Regions from separate parts of the Leptothrix cholodnii SP-6 genome, predicted to be linked through region 3. Evidence: riboswitches for the same ligand, from Rfam matches in the RefSeq annotation. Region 3 holds a riboswitch; each other region holds the start of a gene.
What was found. A riboswitch is a leader RNA that binds a small molecule or an ion and turns the genes downstream of it on or off. The one in region 3 is predicted to bind glycine.
Positions count from the first base shown of each region.

Region 1: another riboswitch for glycine. It lies ahead of LCHO_RS11880 (D-amino acid dehydrogenase); the one in region 3 lies ahead of gcvT (glycine cleavage system aminomethyltransferase GcvT).
Region 2: another riboswitch for glycine. It lies ahead of LCHO_RS16680 (branched-chain amino acid ABC transporter substrate-binding protein); the one in region 3 lies ahead of gcvT (glycine cleavage system aminomethyltransferase GcvT).

Region 1 covers NC_010524.1:2,582,619-2,588,688, forward strand. Annotated here, with positions in the region: gene LCHO_RS11860 (YebC/PmpR family DNA-binding transcriptional regulator) at 1-303, shown strand, start outside; gene LCHO_RS11865 (LysR family transcriptional regulator) at 322-1,206, opposite strand; gene LCHO_RS11870 (tripartite tricarboxylate transporter substrate binding protein) at 1,356-2,339, shown strand; gene LCHO_RS11875 (M20 aminoacylase family protein) at 2,369-3,577, shown strand; glycine riboswitch at 3,682-3,789, shown strand; gene LCHO_RS11880 (D-amino acid dehydrogenase) at 3,852-5,138, shown strand; one part of gene LCHO_RS11890 (IS3 family transposase) at 5,378-5,648, shown strand; one part of gene LCHO_RS11890 (IS3 family transposase) at 5,648-6,070, shown strand, end outside.
Region 2 covers NC_010524.1:3,718,689-3,724,758, reverse strand. Annotated here, with positions in the region: gene LCHO_RS16680 (branched-chain amino acid ABC transporter substrate-binding protein) at 73-1,215, opposite strand; glycine riboswitch at 1,247-1,339, opposite strand; gene LCHO_RS16675 (LysR family transcriptional regulator) at 1,475-2,350, opposite strand; gene LCHO_RS16670 (alpha/beta fold hydrolase) at 2,507-3,376, shown strand; gene dmpE (2-oxopent-4-enoate hydratase) at 3,425-4,207, shown strand; gene dmpH (2-oxo-3-hexenedioate decarboxylase) at 4,308-5,096, shown strand; gene LCHO_RS16655 (acetaldehyde dehydrogenase (acetylating)) at 5,113-6,030, shown strand; gene dmpG (4-hydroxy-2-oxovalerate aldolase) at 6,045-6,070, shown strand, end outside.
Region 3 covers NC_010524.1:1,656,399-1,662,468, forward strand. Annotated here, with positions in the region: gene gcvP (aminomethyl-transferring glycine dehydrogenase) at 1-717, opposite strand, end outside; gene gcvH (glycine cleavage system protein GcvH) at 806-1,180, opposite strand; gene gcvT (glycine cleavage system aminomethyltransferase GcvT) at 1,282-2,406, opposite strand; glycine riboswitch at 2,465-2,586, opposite strand; glycine riboswitch at 2,597-2,711, opposite strand; gene LCHO_RS07785 (recombination-associated protein RdgC) at 2,746-3,759, opposite strand; gene LCHO_RS07790 (metallophosphoesterase family protein) at 3,942-5,201, shown strand; gene LCHO_RS07795 (ATP-binding protein) at 5,205-6,070, shown strand, end outside.

The DNA of each region.
Region 1 (6,070 bases), 930 kb from region 3:
CCCGCCGCCGCCGGTGCCGATCCCGAGCTGGCCGCCATCGAAGCGGGCGCGCAGGACTTCGAGCCGGCCGATGACGAGGGCGTCACGATGTTCCTGACCGAGCCCGCCGACCTCGACCTGGTCAGCCGCGCGCTGCCGGCGCAGGGTTTCAGCGTCCTGTCGGCCAAGCTCGGCTACAAGCCCAAGAATCCGATCGACCCGGCCAGCCTGACGGCCGAGCAGCTCGAAGAGGTGGAAACCTTCCTGGCCGCGCTGGACGCGAACGAAGACGTGCAGAACGTCTTCGCGGGCCTGCAGGGCTGAGTGTCGCGGGCGGTGCCCTCAGTCGTGCAGCAAGGCCTCCATCACCTGGCGCACGATCGACAAGGCCGGCGCCTGCGCGCGGCCGGCCAGCGTCACCAGGCCGAAGCGCGCGCGCGCGCTCAGGGCCGGCGTCAGTTCCAGTTCGACCAGATCGGGCGCCGCCGCGCGGATCGCCAGCAGCACGGCGTCGCTTGAGCGCACCACCTCGACCAGGCTGGCGATCTCCTCGCAGCGCAGCGTGACGCATTCGCCGGGGTGCGCCGCCGGGCCGTAGCGTTCGATCAGGATGCGCGCCACCTCGTCGCTGAGCGGCGTGGAGGCCAGCGGATACGGCCGCAGCGCCTCGAAGCGCAACGCCTTGCGCCGGCGGGTCAGCGGGTGGTCCGGGCGGCACATGAAGGCGCCGCGCATCTCGGCCAGGCTGTCGACCTGCAGATCGGCGGCCGGCGCCACCGAACGGGCGTCGACCACCAGCGTGTCGAGCCGGCGCTCGCGCAGGGCTTCGAGCAGGAGACCGGTCTGGCCGCGGGCGATCTCGACCTGCACCCTCGGGTGGTGGGTGGCCATTTGCTGCAGCAGCGGCGTCATCAGCAGCGCCCCCGGCCCCGATCCCATGCCCACGCGCAGCTTGCCGGCCAGACCCTCGCGCATCTGGCGGCCGCTCGCGCCCAGTTCGTCGGCATCGAACACCAGTTGGGTGGCGCGGTGCAGCACCTCGCGGCCGAAGGGCGTCAGCTCGTTGCGGCGGCCGACGCGATCGAACAGCGGCTGGCCGAGTTCGTCCTCCAGCGCACGGATGCTGCGGCTGAGCGCGGGCTGGGTCAGGAACAGCGCCTCGGCCGAGCGGCTGAACGAGCCGCTTTCGGCCAGCGCGATCAGGTGGCGGAGCTGGACGAGGGTCATGCGAGGGGGCGCCGCAATGCATTCATCCGAATCATGCTATCGCATAGAACAATGCATTGGACTGGCGGAGTCCGGCTTCCTACGATGGCCCCATGCCTCGACCCGAATGGTTCGGCCCGGGGCGGCCGGAATCCGGCGCAGGAGTGGACATGAACCCGATCCTCAAACGCTCGCTCGCCCTGGTGGGCGGACTCGTGCTGGCCTGCGGCGCAGCATTGGCGCAGACCTGGCCGGCCAAGCCGGTCAACCTGATGGTGCCCTACCCGGCCGGCGGTCCGTCGGACGCGATCGCGCGCATCTTCTTCAACCCGCTGGGCAAGGAGCTCGGCCAGCAGGTGCTGGTGGAGAACCTCGGCGGCGTCAGCGGCGCGCTGGCGGCGCAGAAGGTGCTCGCAGCCCCGGCCGACGGGCACTTCATCTTCCAGGGTTCACCCAACGAGGTGATCCTGTCGCCGCTGGCCAACGCCGCGGTCAAGCTCAAGACCGAGGATTTCCGGCTGGTGCACCCGGTGGCCGACGCGGTGATGGTGTTCGTGACGCGCAAGGACCTGGGCGTCAACAGCGTCGACGAGCTGATCGCGCTGGCGCGCAAGTCGGGCGAGCGGCCGCTCACCTACGGCAGCGTGGGCGTGGGCTCGCTCTACCACCTGATCCTGGAGAACGCGCAGCAGATCACCGGCGTCAAGCTGCAGCACGTGCCGTACAAGGGCAACGCGCCGCTGCTGCAGGACATCGCCGGCGGCCAGGTCGACTTCGCGGTGCTGGTCTACAGCGCCGGCATGGGAGCGCTCGGTGATCAGGGCAAGCTCAAGGTGATCGGCCAGCTCGGCGCGCAGCGCTCGGAGCTGCTGAAGAACGTGCCCACCGCCAGCGAAGGCCAGGCGCTGAAGAACTTCTCGTACAAGATCTGGACCGGCTTCATGGTGCCCAAGAACACGCCCGAGGACGTGGTCGTGCGCCTGCACGCCGCCATCGGCAAGACCTTGCAGGACCCGACCGTGCGCGCGCAGCTCGCAGCGCAGACGCAGCTGGCATCGGCGCCGATGTCGCTGGCCGACTCGGCCAGGTTCTTCGCCGCGGAGACGGCGCGCTACCGCGCCATCGCCAAGTCGATCGAGCTGCAGCCCCAATAAGCACGGACCAGACGGACGACGAGGCCACCATGAGCAGCTACCTGCTGGACGCGATGCAGACGCGCATCGGTGAGTTCATCCACCTGCGCCGCGACATCCACCGCCATCCCGAACTCGCCTTCGAGGAGCACCGCACCGCCGCGCTGGTGGCCGACAAGCTCGAAGGCTGGGGCTACGAGGTCGAACGCGGTGTGGGCGGCACCGGCGTCGTCGCGCGGCTGGTGCGCGGCGAGACCGACGAGAAAGGCACACGCCGCCTCGGCCTGCGTGCCGACATGGACGCGCTGCCGATCACCGAGGCCAGCGGCGCCGAATGGGCCAGTTGCAAGCCGGGCCTGATGCACGCCTGCGGCCACGACGGCCACACCGCGATGCTGCTGGCCGCTGCCCGTCAGCTGGCCGAACACGGCCGCTTCAACGGCACGCTGAACCTGATCTTCCAGCCCGCCGAAGAGGGTGGCGGCGGCGCGCTGCGCATGATGGAAGACGGGCTGTTCGAGCGTTACCCGTGCGACGCGATCTTCGCGATGCACAACATGCCCGGCGTGCCGCAGGGTCGTCTGGTGCTGCGCGAAGGCGCGGCGATGGCATCGAGCGACTACGCCACCATCACGCTCGACGGCATCGGCGGCCACGGCGCGATGCCGCACCGCGCGGCCGACCCGATCGTGGCGGCGGCCGGCATCGTGATGGCGCTGCAGAGCATCGTCTCGCGCAACGTCGACCCGCTGCAGATGGCGGTGGTCACGGTGGGTGCGCTGCATGCGGGCAAGGCCAACAACGTGATCCCGGCCAGCGCCACGCTGGAGCTGAGTGTGCGTGCGCTCGACCGCGAGGTGCGCGTGCTGCTGGCGCAGCGCATCAAGGCGCTGGTGGCCGCGCAGGCCCAGAGCTACGGCGTCACCGCCCGCATCGACTGGCGGCCGGGTTACGCGGTGCTGGTCAACAGCGCGGCGGAAACCGCCTTCGCACGCGAGGTGGCGATCGACCTGGTCGGCGCCGACCGCGTCACGCAACAAGGCCCGGCGCTGAGCGGCAGCGAGGATTTCGCCTTCATGCTCGAACGCGTGCCGGGCAGCTACCTGCTGATCGGCAACGGCGATGGCGCGAGCCCGGGTGCCTGCATGGTGCACAACCCCGGCTACGACTTCGACGACGCCAACATCGCCATCGGCGCGGCCTACTGGGTGGCGCTGACCGAACGATTCCTGTCGATCCCTGAGAACAGCGAGGGCTGATCGAAAGCCCTAGACTCACGACCCTGCAGGAGAGTGCCGCGTCGATGACGCGGCCACCGAAGGCGCAAACTCCCATGAACGCTCAGGTCCAACACTGCACACACACCACGCCGTCTGGAGAGACGTCACGCCCGTGACGCACCGAAGGAGCAAGGCCCCGGCACAGCGCCGCGCGGCTGAAACTCTCAGGTATCAAGGACAGGGGGAGCGGCAAACGCACGGCCCGATGGCATCGAAGCCACGGTGTCGTGCGGCCGATCCTGGAGCACAGCTCATGAAAGTCCTCGTCCTCGGCGCCGGCCTGCTCGGCGTTACCTCGGCCTATTTCCTGCGCCAGCAAGGTCACGACGTCACCGTCGTCGACCGCCAGGCCACGCCCGCATCCGAGACCAGCTTCGCCAACGGCGGCCAGATCTCGGTCAGCCACGCCGAACCCTGGGCCAACCCGAGCGCACCGCTGAAGGTGCTGCAATGGCTGGGCAAGGAAGACGCGCCGCTGCTGTTTCGCCTGCGCGCCGACGCCCGCCAGTGGCGCTGGGTGCTGCAGTTCCTGCGCGAATGTACGCCCGGGCGCACGCGCCACAACATCGAGCAGATCGTCAAGCTCGGCACCTACAGCCGCGACACGCTGCAGCAGCTGCGGCGTGACATCGGCGTGGCCTACGACGAGCGCACGCAGGGCATCCTGCACTTCTACACCAGCCAGAAAGAGTTCGACGGCGCCGAGGCCCCGGCCGCGCAGATGCGCGAACTGGGCTGTGACCGGCGCGTGATCTCGGCCGACGAAGCCGTGCGCATCGAGCCCGCGCTGGCGGCGATCCGCGCGCAACTGGCCGGCGCCACCTACACGGCGGAAGACGAATCCGGCGATGCCAACCGCTTCGCCCGCGAACTGGTCAAACACTGCCAGGCCGACGGCGTGCAGTTCCTGATGAGCCACACCGTGACTGCGCTGCGCGAGGTGGGCGGGCAGATCGACCACGTCGAGGCGACCGACGCCGAAGGCCGTTTCCAGCGCCTGCGCGCCGACGCCTACGTGCTGGCGATGGGCAGCCTGTCGCCGCTCTACGCGCGTCCGCTGGGCATCGAGCTGCCGATCTACCCGGCCAAGGGCTACTCGGTGACGATGCCGGTCAAGGACGCCGCCAAGGCGCACCAGGTCTCGCTGACCGACGACGAATACAAGCTGGTGTTCTCGCGCCTGACCACGCCCGGCGTGGACGGCCAGCCCGGCACCGACCGCCTGCGCATCGCCGGCACGGCCGAGTTGAACGGCTATGACCGCGACCTGAACCGGGTGCGCTGCGAGGCCATCGTGCGCCGCACCGAGGAGCTGTTCCCCGGCGCCGGTGACACCGCGCAGGCGCAGTTCTGGACCGGCCTGCGCCCGGCCACGCCGAGCAACGTGCCGATCATCGGCCGCAGCAAGCTGCGCAACCTGTTCCTCAACACGGGCCACGGCACGCTGGGCTGGACGCACTCGTGCGGCTCGGGCAAGAGCATCGCCCGCATCGTCAGCGGGCTGGCGCCGGAGATCGATTTCGCGTTTGCCGGCGCCTGAGGACCGGCTTGGGCCGGCGGCCCGGCTCGGCACTGCGCGTGACCGAATCGGGTCCATTTCCGATTTCCGTCATCGCCAAACAGAAAGCCCGCGAACCATGACGGTGGCGGGCTTGCTTCCTGTGAACGGGGTTCCAGAAGGAAATCGATCACGGGTTCTTGTCGCTGGGTTACGGGCTCCCTGTCATGGTCTAATTTTCCCGGACACCTCGATAGGTGGAATCCACCTGGACGAGGAACATGAGCAAGAGAGAACGAAGGACATTCAACGCGGAATTCAAGCTGCAAGTGGTGCAGATGATTCGCGAGCAGGGCTTGAGCGTGGGCGACGTCTGCCGCGACATGAAGCTCGGCGAGACGGCCGTGCGGCGATGGCTGGCGCAAGCCGATGAAGAGGCTGCAGGCCGCCCCGGCATTGGCAAACCGCTCACCGCCGAGCAGCAACGCATCCGCCAGCTTGAGGCCGAGAACAAGCAACTGCGCGGCGACGTCGACATCTTAAAAAAAGCATCGGCCTTCTTTGCCCGCGAGCTTCGATGAGCTACCAGTTCGTCGAGCAACTGCACAAGAAGGCCGTCACCGTCGAGCGTCTATGCCGCGTGCTGGGCGTCAGCCGTTCGGGCTACTACGGTGCCCGTCAGCGCGCCAAGCTCGCGCCCAAGGCCTGCTTGGTCAGCACGCAATTGAAGGCCGAGTTCGCCGCCAGCGGCCGCGTCTATGGCAGCCGTCGCCTGTGCGCAGTGCTGCGCGCTCGGGGGCTGGGCATCGGGCGCCACCGGGTGCGACGTTTGATGCGCGAGAACAGGTTGCGGGCCCTGTGGCGACGCAAGTTCATGCACACCACCGACAGCGGTCATGCGCTGCCCGTCTCTGACAACCTGCTGGCACGGCGCTTCAATCCGAGCCGCCCCAACCAGGCCTGGGTGAGCGACA
Region 2 (6,070 bases), 2.1 Mb from region 3:
CCTCGTGCAAGCCCACGGTTCAGATCCGTCCATTCGAGCGGCCGGCTGAGCCGGACCTGTGGCAGCCCCGTGTCAGCGAACGATGCCGAGTTCCTCGCGCTGGCCACCCTTGAAGGTGTAGAGCGTCAGCGCACCGTTCCTGATGTCGCCCTTTTCGTCGAACGCGATGGTGCCGGTGACGCCGGGGTAGCTGATCTTCTGCAGCTCCGGCAGGTACTTGGCCGGGTCGGCAGACTTCGCCTTGACCATTGCCTCGACCATCACCTTGGTTGCGTCGTAGGTGTAGGGCGAGTAGATCTGGACCTCGGCGCCGAACTTCTTCTTGAAGTCGGCCTTGAACTTGTCGAACGCCGGCCGCTGCGCCGCGTCGACGCCGCCGGCGATCGCGCAGACGACCTGGCCGTCGGTCATCTGGCCCGAGGCGAGCTTGGGCAGCTCGCCGGTGCAGACGCCGTCGCCGCCGACGAACTTCGCCCGGATGCCGAGCTGCTTCATCTGCCGCAGCATCGGGCCGGCGACCCCGTCCATGCCACCGTAGAAGATGACGTCGGGCTTGGCCGCCTTGATGCCGGTCAGGATGCTGGTGAAGTCGGTCGACTTGTCGCTGGTGAACTCGCGCTTGGCGATCGTCGCGCCGGCGGCCTTGGCGGCTTTCTCGAACTCGCTGGCCACGCCCTGGCCGTAGGCGGTGCGGTCGTCGATGACCGCGATGGTCTTCGCCTTCAGCGTCTGCACCGCGTAGCGGCCGAGTGCACCGCCGAGCTGGGCGTCGTCGGCCACCATCCGGAACGTCGTCTTGAAGCCCTGGCGGGTGTACTGCGGGTTCGTCACCGACGGCGCGATCTGCGCGATGCCGGCGTCGGCATAGATCCGCGCCGCGGGAATCGCGGTGCCCGAGTTCAGGTGGCCGACGACGCCGTTGACCTTGTTGTCGACGAGCTTCTGCGCGGCGGCAGTACCCTGCTTCGGGTCGCCGGCGTCGTCCTCGGCGAGCAGCTCGAAGCGGGCCGGACGGCCGCCGATCTGCACGCCCTTGGCGTTCAGTTCCTCGATCGCCATCCGCACGCCGTTCTCGTTGTCATGCCCGAGGTGCGCGGCGGGGCCGCTGAGCGCGGCGACGTGGCCGATCTTGACGACGAGGGGCTGCGCTGCGTGCGCGGACAGGGCGAAACAGGCTGCGGCGATGCAGCCCAGGCGCAATGAGGTGGTGGTCATGAAATCTCGTTTGGCAACTCTGCAGAGTTCATCCACGGCATCGGTCCGTTTGCCTGAGAGTTTCCGGGGCGGTTGCTCCTTCGGCGCCGCGCGGGTGGCACGCGGACTCTCCCGATGCCGCTCGGGCTCGTGGCCGGCAAGGCGGTCGGCGGGTGACCTCGGCCTTGCGGTGAAGCTGGCAATTGTGCCCGATGCTCGGGTTAACCCGCATCGACGTCGTCAGGTCATCACGGTTTCTTCAAGCGCCGGTCCCCACGTCCTACCCCCTCACCACCGCCAGAAACGCCGCCAACACCGGCGACCCATCCCCGCGCCGGTGGATGCAGCTCAGCTCGATGTCCTTCAGATACGAACATTCGAGCGGCCGGTAGGCCACGCCCGGCAGGCGCAGGCTCTCGCTGCTGGCGGTGGTGATGCACGCACCAAAACCCCCCGCCACCAGCGCGATGGCGGTCAGCACGTCTTCCACCTCCTGCTCCACCAGCAGCGGCGTGCCCTCGCGCGCAAACGCCTGCATCACCTGCTGCGCCAGGCCGGGCAGCGGCAGGTTGGGGTAGAGGATCAGCGGCTCGCCGGCCAGGTCGGGGATGGACACGCTGGCCTGTGCGCACAGCCGGTGCGTGTCGGGCAGCGCCACGCGCATGCGCTCGCGCAGCACGGTCTCGATCACCAGATCGGGCTCGGGCGGCACCAGGCGGTTGAAGCCGACGCTGATGCGGCGCTCGCGCAAGGCGTCGAGCTGCTCGGCCTTGGTCATCGTGTGCAGCACGATGCGCACCTCGGGCCGCTGGGCGTGGAAACGCGCCAGCAGCCGCGGGATGACGTCGAGCACGCCCGACCCGAACAGGCCGACGTCGAGCCGGCCGATTACGCCCTGGCCGGCGGCGCGGGTGCGCTCGCGGGCGCGCTGCGCCAGCGTCAGCAGGTTGGGCACCTCGTCGAGCAGGGTCTGGCCGGCTTCGGTCAGCTCCACGCCCTTGGGGGTGCGGATGAACAGCGCCGTGCCCAGCTCGGCTTCGAGCGCGTGGATCTGGCGCGTCAGCGGCGGCTGCGCCATGTGCAGGCGCTCGGCGGCGCGGCCGATGTGGCGCTCCTCGGCCACGGCGAGGAAATAGCGCATCTGCTTGAGGTCCATCGGCGGGCTTCGGCGGGTGGTCTAACTCGATACCTTTATGGTATCGAGATCGCAATATTCGGTATTGGACAGTATGGCTCGCGCTGCCTATCGTTGCGACCGTCAGACCTCATCGCCAGGTCTCCGTAGCCCAACGATCACGAGGAGGCTCACCGCATGAGCCAGCAGCAGAGCCCCACCGCCGCCAACCCCGAAATCGGCCAGCGCATCCGCACCGGCGCGTTTCACAGCAACGTGCACGACCTCGGCCGCGCTCACCCTGGCCAGCCGCCGGTGCTGCTGATCCACGGTTCCGGGCCGGGTGTCAGCGCCTGGGCCAACTGGCGGCTGGTGATGCCGGTGTTGGCCCAGGATCGGCGTGTGATCGCGCCCGACATGGTCGGCTTCGGCTACAGCGACCGGCCCGAAGGCATCACCTATTCGATGGACACCTGGGTGCAGCAGGCCATCGACCTGCTCGACGCGCTCGACCTGCCGCAGGTCGATCTGATCGGCAACAGCTTCGGCGGCGCGCTGGCGCTGGCGCTGGCGATCCGCGCGCCGCAGCGAGTGCGCCGGCTGGTGCTGATGGGCTCGGTCGGCGTGCCCTTCGAGCTGACGCCGGGGCTGGACGCCGCCTGGGGCTACCAGCCCTCGATCGAGGCGATGCGGCACCTGCTCGACACCTTTGCCTTCAGCCGCAAGCTGGTCACCGACGAGCTGGCGCAGCTGCGTTACCAGGCCAGCATCCGGCCCGGTTTCCAGGAATCGTTTTCTGCGATGTTCCCGGCGCCGCGCCAGCAGTGGGTCGACGCGATGGCCAGCCCCGAGGCGGCGATCCGCGCGCTGGCGCACGAGACGCTGATCGTGCACGGCCGCGAGGATCAGGTGATCCCGCTGCAGACCTCGCTGACGCTGTCGCAGTGGATCCCGAACAGCCAGCTGCACGTCTTCGGCCATTGCGGCCACTGGACGCAGATCGAACACAGCGCGCGTTTTGCGCAGCTGGTGTCGAACTTCCTGGCCGAAGCCGACACGCCGGCCTGAACCCAGAAATCGCCCCGACATCGCCCGACACGGACAACCGAGAACCCCATGGACGCACTCACCATCCAACGCTACGGCGACGAGCTCTACCAGGCGCTCGTCAGCCGCGAGGCCGTCGAGCCGCTCACCAACCGCGAGCCCGGCATCACCATCGACGACGCGTACCAGATCCAGCTGCGCGTGATCCAGCGCCGGCTTGATGCCGGCGAGATCGTCATCGGCAAGAAGATCGGCGTCACCAGCAAGGTGGTGATGGACATGCTGGGCGTGAACCAGCCCGACTTCGGCCACCTGCTGTCGGGCATGGTGTTCAACGAGGGCGAGCCGGTCGACACCGCCAAGCTGATCGCACCCAAGGCCGAGGCCGAGGTGGCCTTCATCCTGGCGCGTGACTTGACCGGCCCGGGCGTGACCGCGGCCGACGTGCTGCGCGCCACCGACTGCGTGATGCCGTGTTTCGAGATCGTCGACAGCCGCATCCGCGACTGGAAGATCAAGATCCAGGACACGGTGGCGGACAACGCCTCCTGCGGCGTGCTCACGCTCGGCGGCACCCGCCGCAGCCCGCGTGACATCGATCTGGCGCTGGCCGGCATGGTGCTCGAGAAGAACGGCGAGATCGTCAGCACCTCGTGCGGCGCCGCGGTGCAGGGCTCGCCGGTCAACGCGGTGGCGTGGCTGGCCAACACGCTCGGGCGCCTGGGCATCAGCCTGAAGGCGGGCGATGTGATCCTGTCGGGATCGCAATCGCCGCTGGTGCCGGTCAAGCCGGGCGACAGCCTGCATTGCAGCGTGGGCGGGCTGGGCAGCACGTCGGTGCGGTTTATTTGAGCCCCCACGCTCCCTGGCGGTCGCTGCCCCCCGAGGGGGCTCAGGCAGCGGACCGGCAGAGCCGGATCCACGCCTGCACCTTGCTAAAGAAAGACACACCATGGCACTGAATCGCACCGACATCGAGGCGCTGGCCGCCCACCTGGAATCGGCCGAGCTGGAGGCGCGCGACGTCACCAAGATCACCGACGATTTTCCGCTGATGGACTGGGCCGATGCCTACGACATCCAGGACGAGATCCGCCGCCGCAAGGAAGCACGCGGCCACAAGACCGTGGGCCTGAAGGCGGGCCTGACCTCGTTCGCCAAGATGAAGCAGATGGGCGTGGACACGCCGTGTTTCGGCTTTGTCAGCGACTACATGGCGCGCCCGGATGGCGGCGAGATCAAGGTCTCCGAGCTGATCCACCCGAAGGTGGAGGCCGAGATCTGCATCGTCACGAAAGCGCCATTGCGGGGCCCCGGTTGCCACGTTGGCGCGGTGCTGGCGGCGATCGACTTCGTGCTGCCGGCGGTCGAGATCATCGACAGCCGCTACCGCGACTTCAAGTTCGACTTGAAGAGCGTGATCGCCGACAACACCTCGGCCTCGCGCTTCGTGATCGGCGGGCGCTCGCGCAATGTCGAGGCGCTCGATCTGCGCACGCTCGGCGTGGTGCTGGAGAAGAACGGCCAGATCGTCTCGATGGCCGCCGGCGCCGCGGTGCTGGGGCATCCAGCCGCGGCGGTGGCGATGATGGCCAACCACCTGGGCGCACGCGGCCAGGAGATCCCGGCCGGCACGTTCATCATGACCGGCGGCGTGACCGAAGCGATCGCGGTGCAGGCCGGCGACAGCGTCAACGTGCGCTTCCAGGACCTCGGCTCGGTGTCGATGCGTTTCGTCTGAACACAGGAATCCAACCATGAAGAAGATCAAGTGCGCCCTGATCGGGCCCGGCAACATCGGCACCGACCTGCTCGCCAAGCTGCAACGCAGCGCCGTGCTGGAGCCGGTCTGGATGGTCGGCATCGACCCCGAATCCGACGGCCTCAAACGCGCCCGCGAGATGGGCATCAAGACCACGTCTGACGGCGTCGACGGACTGATTCCGCACATGAAGGCCGACGGTGTGCAGATCGTCTTCGACGCCACCAGCGCCTACGTGCACGCCGAGAACTCGCGCAAGGTCAACGAACAAGGCGCGCTGATGATCGACCTGACACCCGCGGCGATCGGGCCGTTCTGCGTGCCGCCCGTCAACCTGAAGGCGCATGTCGGCTCGGGTGAGATGAACGTCAACATGGTGACCTGCGGCGGGCAGGCCACGATCCCGATGGTGGCGGCGGTTTCGCGTGTCCAGCCGGTGGCGTATGGCGAGATCGTCGCCACCGTGTCGAGCCGCTCGGTCGGACCGGGCACACGCAAGAACATCGACGAGTTCACTCGCACCACGGCCGGTGCGGTCGAGAAGGTCGGTGGCGCCAGGAAGGGCAAGGCCATCATCGTCATCAACCCGGCCGAGCCGCCGCTGATGATGCGCGACACGGTGCATTGCCTGACCGAAACCGAGCCCGATCAGGCCGCGATCACAGCCAGCGTGCACGCCATGCTGGCCGAGGTGCAGAAGTACGTGCCGGGCTACCGGCTGGTCAACGGGCCGGTGTTCGACGGCAACCGTGTGAGCGTGTTCCTGGAGGTCGAAGGCCTGGGCGACTACCTGCCCAAGTACGCCGGCAACCTCGACATCATGACGGCCGCCGCCGCCCGCACCGCCGAGATGTTCGCCGAGGAAATCCTCAAGGGTGAACTGGTCCTGCAACCCACCGCCGTTGCGGCCTGAGAGGGAGACACATCATGACTGTGCAAGGCAAGAAGATCAC
Region 3 (6,070 bases):
GGTGGTCAGAACGTCCAGGCCGCACAGCATGCCGATGGTCGACGGGTACTGCACCAGCACGGCGAAGCAGTCGCACTCGGCCATCAGATCGGGGACGTTGCCCACCCGCACGGTGATGCCCAGCGGCGCGGCGCGGGTCAGGACCACCTCGATGGTCTGCGGGTGACAGTCGCACGAAACGATGAAGGTGCTGCTTTTGCTCTTGACGCTGCGCTTGGCCAGCGTCATCGCCTCGGCCGCGGCGGTGGCTTCGTCGAGCATCGAGCCGTTGGCGATGGCCAGGCCGGTGAGGTCGCAGACCATGGTCTGGAAGTTCACCAGCGCCTCGAGCCGGCCTTGCGAGATCTCGGCCTGGTAGGGCGTGTAGGCGGTGTACCAGGCGGGGTTCTCGAGGATGTTGCGCAGGATGACGCCCGGCGTGTGGGTGCCGTGGTAGCCCTGGCCGATGTAGCTCTTGAGCACCCGGTTGCGCGAGGCGAGCGCCTTCAGTTCGGCCAGCGCCTGCGCCTCGGGCAGCGGCGCGGGCAGGTTCATCGGCGTGGCGCGGGCGATGCTGCGCGGCACGATGGCGTCGATCAGTGCGGCGCGGCTGGGCGCGCCGATGGCGTCGAGCATGTGGCGCTCGTCGGCGGAGCCGGCACCGAGGTCGGGGCCGATGTGGCGAGCGAGGAATTCGGCCTGGTTTTCCAGGTCGGCAAGGGGGTGCAGGGCGGGCATGGCGGCAGTGGGTTGCCGGCTGCGAGCGGCGGCGCGAGCCGCGCGGGGCAGGCCGGTGTGCCCCGCGCGAGGGCGGGGCGGGCAGGGCTCAGAGCGTCTTGAGCAGCGCGTCGTAGGCGGTGGCGTCGAGCAGGTCGGCCAGTTCGGCCGGGTTGCTGAGCTTGACCTTGAAGAACCAGCCGGCGGCCAGCGGGTCGCTGTTGGCCAGCGCCGGGTCGTCGCGCAGGGCTTCGTTGACTTCGACCACTTCGCCGCTCACCGGGGCGTAGAGGTCGGCCGCGGCCTTGACGGATTCGACGACACCGGCCACGTCGCCCTTGGCGAAGGTGGCGCCCACGGCGGGCAGGTCGACGAACACGACGTCGCCGAGCGCGTCCTGCGCGTGCACGGTGATGCCGACCACCGCGGCGGCGGGGTTGGCGGCGTCGATCCATTCATGGTCGGGGGTGAACTGGAAAGGCATGGAAAAGGCTCCTGGAGGCAAAGTGGATTCCCGGCCTGGCGGCCGTCGGGAAAGGGGTTCGGATCAGGCGGGTCGTGAGCACCGGCCCGCCAAGGCGGCGCTCAACCCCGGAAGTATCGGTGCGGCGCAAACGGCAGCGGCACCACTTTCATCGGCAGGCGCTTGCCACGCACTTCGGCGTACATCAGGTTGCCCGGCCCGGCGTGGTTGGTGGCCACGTAGGCCATCGCGATCGGCTGGTTGACGCTCGGCCCGGTGGTGCCGCTGGTCACGGTGCCGAGCTTGTGGCTGCCGTGGTTGTCGACCAGCGTGGCGCCCTCGCGCACCGGCGCGCGCTCCAGCCCGACCAGGCCGACACGTTTGTGCGACGGGCCCTGCGCCAGCTGGCCCTCGATGACCTTGGCGCCCGGATAACCGCCGGCACGCGCGCCACCGGGGCGGCGCACCTTCTGGATCGCCCAGGTCAGGCCGGCTTCGACCGGCGTGGTGCTGGCGTGGATGTCGTGGCCGTACAGGCACAGGCCGGCTTCGAGCCGCAGGGTGTCACGCGCGCCCAGGCCGGCGGGCTGCACCTCGGGCTGCGCCAGCAGGCTGCGCGCCAGCGCGACCGCGTGGGTGGCGGGCACCGAGATCTCGAAGCCGTCCTCGCCGGTGTAGCCCGAGCGGGTCACGAAACAGTCGGCGCCGGCCAGCGCGAAGTGGCCGCCGCTCATGAAGGTCAGGCCCGCCACGCCGGCGTTCAGGCGCGCCAGCGCCGTCACGGCCTGCGGGCCTTGCAGCGCCAGCAGGGCGTGGTCGGGCATCGGCACGATCTGGCAGCGGTGGCCGATGTGGGTGATCAGGTGGCGGATGTCGGCCGCCTTGCAGCCGGCGTTGACGACCAGGAACAGGTCGTCCTCGCGGCGCGTGATCATCAGGTCGTCGAGCAGGCCGCCGGCCTCGTTGGTGAAGAAGGCGTAACGCTGCTTGCCGATCGCCAGATCGACCACGTCGACCGGCACCAGGCTCTCGAGCGCACGGTCGGCATCGCTGCCGATCAGCCGCACCTGGCCCATGTGCGAGACGTCGAACAGCGCCGCGCCGCTGCGGCACTGGCGGTGTTCGGCCAGGATGCCGCCGGGGTAGTTGACCGGCATGGCGTAGCCGGCGAACGGCACCATGCGTGCGCCGAGTTCGAGGTGCAGTTCGTGCAGCGGGGTTTGCAGCAGGGCGGTGTCAGCGGACATGAGATTTCTCCGAGGGCAGGGACGGGGGCGCCATCCGTTGTCCACCGTTGCCGGTGGTGTTGCCCTCGCTGTCCGCTTTACCTGAGAGATTGACGGTAGGCGGCTGTGTCGCCCTTCCGCTTGCCCCTTCGGTGGACTGCCGCGATACCGCAGCGGCAGCCTCTCTCCAGTGAGGTGACGTTCCTTTCAGGAACGTTTGCCAGTCCTTTTGCCTGAGCGTTCGAGGCGGTGCGCTCACACCGCTTCTGCGCCTTCGGCGGCCGACGGCCCGTGTCACGGGTGCGGCTCTCTCCTAGCAAAATAAAGTGTAGCCCAGCCGCCGGCTGCGCGGCCGGCCGATCACCACGGCGGATCGTCGCCCACCGGGCCGGCGTCGGTCGCCGACGTGAACGCAGCGGGCGGCGCCACGGTCTTCGGCGCCGTGGCCAAGGCCGGCACACCGTCATCGGCCATCTGCCCCGGCTGCTGCTCGCCGCCCAGCGCCTCGATCAGGTCCGGGATCAGCCGCACCAGCTCGCCGGTGGCGATGGCCGCATCGGCGTCGAAGGCCTCGTCGCGGCTGGCCTGCGGCTGGCCTTCGTAGACGCCGTCCAGGAACTCGAGCTTCTTGACCTGCATCGCGTCCGTCAGCACGAACGAGACCCGGCCCTTCCACGTCAGCGCCAGGCGCGTCGGGCGCTTGCCGAGCTGGATGTGGGCGCGCACCTCGTCGGTGTCGAGCGGGTGGCGGGCGTAGCGCACCACCGATTTCATCTCGTCGGCCGACTTCAGCTCGCACTCGCGGTCGACGCTGAACTCGGCCGGCGGCTCGCCGCTGAGCAGCCAGTCGGCCATTGCCGCGGCCGGCGACAGCGCGGTGTGCAGCGGCTCGACCGCCAGGCCGGGCAGGCCCTTGGTCAGCAGGCTGATGACCTCGTCGGCCTTGCCGGCGCTGGCGGTGTCGACCATCACCAGGCGCTGCTCGGGCGCGATCCAGACCGGCAGCGACATCTGCCTGGTGAAGGCCTGCGGCAGCAGTTCCAGCATGGCCTGGTCCTTGAGCTCCTTGCGCTGCTTCTTGCCGGGCTTGCGGCCGGTATCGGCCTCGATGCGCTGCGCCATCTCGTCGCAGCGGCGCTTGACCACCGCGCCGGGCAGCATCTTCTGCTCGATCATCAGCCGCATCAGCCAGTGGCCGCCGATGATCTCCAGCAGCGGCCCGTGGGCCTCGCCACGCGGGGGCACCCAGCCCAGCGAGACCGGCTGGCTGGCGCCGCAGGGCACGAAACACTGGGCGACCAGCGCCTCTTCGGCCTGCACGGCATCGGCCGCCGGCAGGGCGGCCAGGCGGTGGATCAACAGATTCTTGAACACGTGTTTCCTTGATCGATGGCCCGTGGCCGCCGGGCTTCGTGGGCGTGGCGGCCCGGGCCGGGCTGGGCGGGGGGCGATGGTAGCGGGCAGGTTGCGGTCAGGTCGGGGGCCGGCCGGGCGCGCCGGGTCGGTGGCCGTCTTGCACAACAATGCGCAGCTCGAACAAGTTGGGGGGAGACACCGTGCGATTCATCCATGCAGCCGACATCCATCTGGACAGCCCGCTGGTCGGCCTGGCGGCCTACCAGGACGCGCCGGTCGAGACCCTGCGCACGGCCACCCGCGATGCCTTCGACAACCTCGTCGGCGAGGCCATCGCCGAGCAGGTCGACTTCATGGTCATCGCCGGCGACCTCTACGACGGCGGCTGGAAGGACTTCAACACCGGCATCTTCTTCGTCGCCCAGATGGGCCGGCTCAAGGCGGCCGGCATCCCGGTCTACCTGCTGCTGGGCAACCACGACGCCGAGAGCGAGATGACCAAGCGCCTGGCGCTGCCCGACAACGTGCACAGGTTTCCGGTCGGCAAGGCTGCGACCTTCCGCCTGCCGGAGCTGCGCGTGGCGCTGCACGGACGCAGCTTCAAGGAGGCGGCGACCACCGAGAACCTGGCGCTGACCTATCCCGACCCGGTGCCCGGTTGGCTCAACATCGGCGTGCTGCACACCGCGCTCGAAGGCAACAGCGCGCACGCCAACTACGCGCCCTGCTCGATCGCCGAACTGGCGGCCCGCGGCTACCAGTACTGGGCGCTCGGCCACGTGCACGAGCACCGGGTGTGGCAAGAAGGCGCCTCGACCATCGCCTTCCCCGGCAACCTGCAGGGCCGCCACATCCGCGAGACCGGCCCGCGCGGCGCGCTGATGGTCGCCACCGACGGCGCCGAGATCGTGTCGGTCGAGCGCCTGCATGTCGACGTGCTGCGCTGGCACGCGCTGGAGGTCGACGTGGCGCAGGCGCTCGACCTCGAAGAAGCGGTGCGCATGGCCGGCCGCCGGCTCGCCGCGCTGATCGAAGAAACCGAGGGCGACCTGCCGCTGATCGTGCGCGTGCGCCTGACCGGCGCGACGCCCGCGCACGGCCAGCTGTTCGGCCTCGAAGCCCAGCTGCGCGCCGAGATCGTGGCGCAGGCGGCCAGCGTCAGCACCGGGCGGCTGTGGATCGAGAAGATCAAGGTCGAGACCACGCCGCACGACCCGGCCGCGCAGGTGGCGCAGCGCTCGGATGCAGTGGCCGATCTGCAGGCGCACCTGGCGCAGGCCGATGCCGACCCCGAGTTCCTGAAGAGCCTGCAGGACGACCTGCTGCAGCTGATCGGCAAGCTGCCGCTCGAAGTCATCAACGCCGTGCCGCAACTGCGCGAGATCCGCGAGGGCCGGCTCGAAGCGCTGGTGCGCGACACCACGCCGTCGCTGATCGCCCACGTCGCCCGGGCCGCCTGAACCATGCGCATCGACCAGCTCGACCTCGTCCGCTACGGCAAGTTCACCGACCGCTCGATCGCGTTGCCGCGTGCCGAGCGCGATTTCCACGTCATCGTCGGCCCCAACGAGGCCGGCAAGTCGACCGTGCGCACCGCCGTGCTCGACCTGCTGTACGGCATCCCGATGCGCACCACGCATGCGTTTGCGCACGCGATGTCCGACATGCGGCTGGGTGCGCGCATCGAACACGACGCCCGCACGCTCGCCTTTCACCGCACCAAGGGCAACAAGCAGACGCTGCGCAGCCCCGCCGATGCGGTGCTGCCCGACAACGTGCTGGCGCCGTTTCTCGGCAGCACCGACCGCGATTTCTTCGCGCAGATGTTCGGGCTCGACCACGGCCGGCTGATCAAGGGTGGGCACGACATCCTGTCGGCGTCCAACGACCTGGGCCAGATCCTGTTCCAGTCGGCGGCCGGCATCGGCAGCTTGGGCGCGGTGCGCGCTGCGCTCGAAGCCGAGGCCGACAAGCTGTGGGCCAAGCGCCGGTCGAACGACCGGGCCTACTACATCGCCGCCGACGCGCTCGACCGCGCCACCGCCGCGCTGAAGTCCGCCACCGTGCGTACCAAGGACTGGGCCGAGGCGCAGGCCAAGGTGACGGCGCTCGATGTCGCACATGAAGACACGCGCCGCCAGCACGCCGAGGTCCGCTCGCGCCGCAACCAGATCGAACGCATGCGCCGCGTCACGCCGCACCTGAACGCGCTGGCCGACGCCCGTGCGCGGCTGGCCGAGCTCGGCCCGGGCGTCGAGTTGCCCGACAACGCGGCCCGCACGCTGCAGGACGCCGAGCGTGTCATGCACGTCGCCCAAGCCGAGATCGA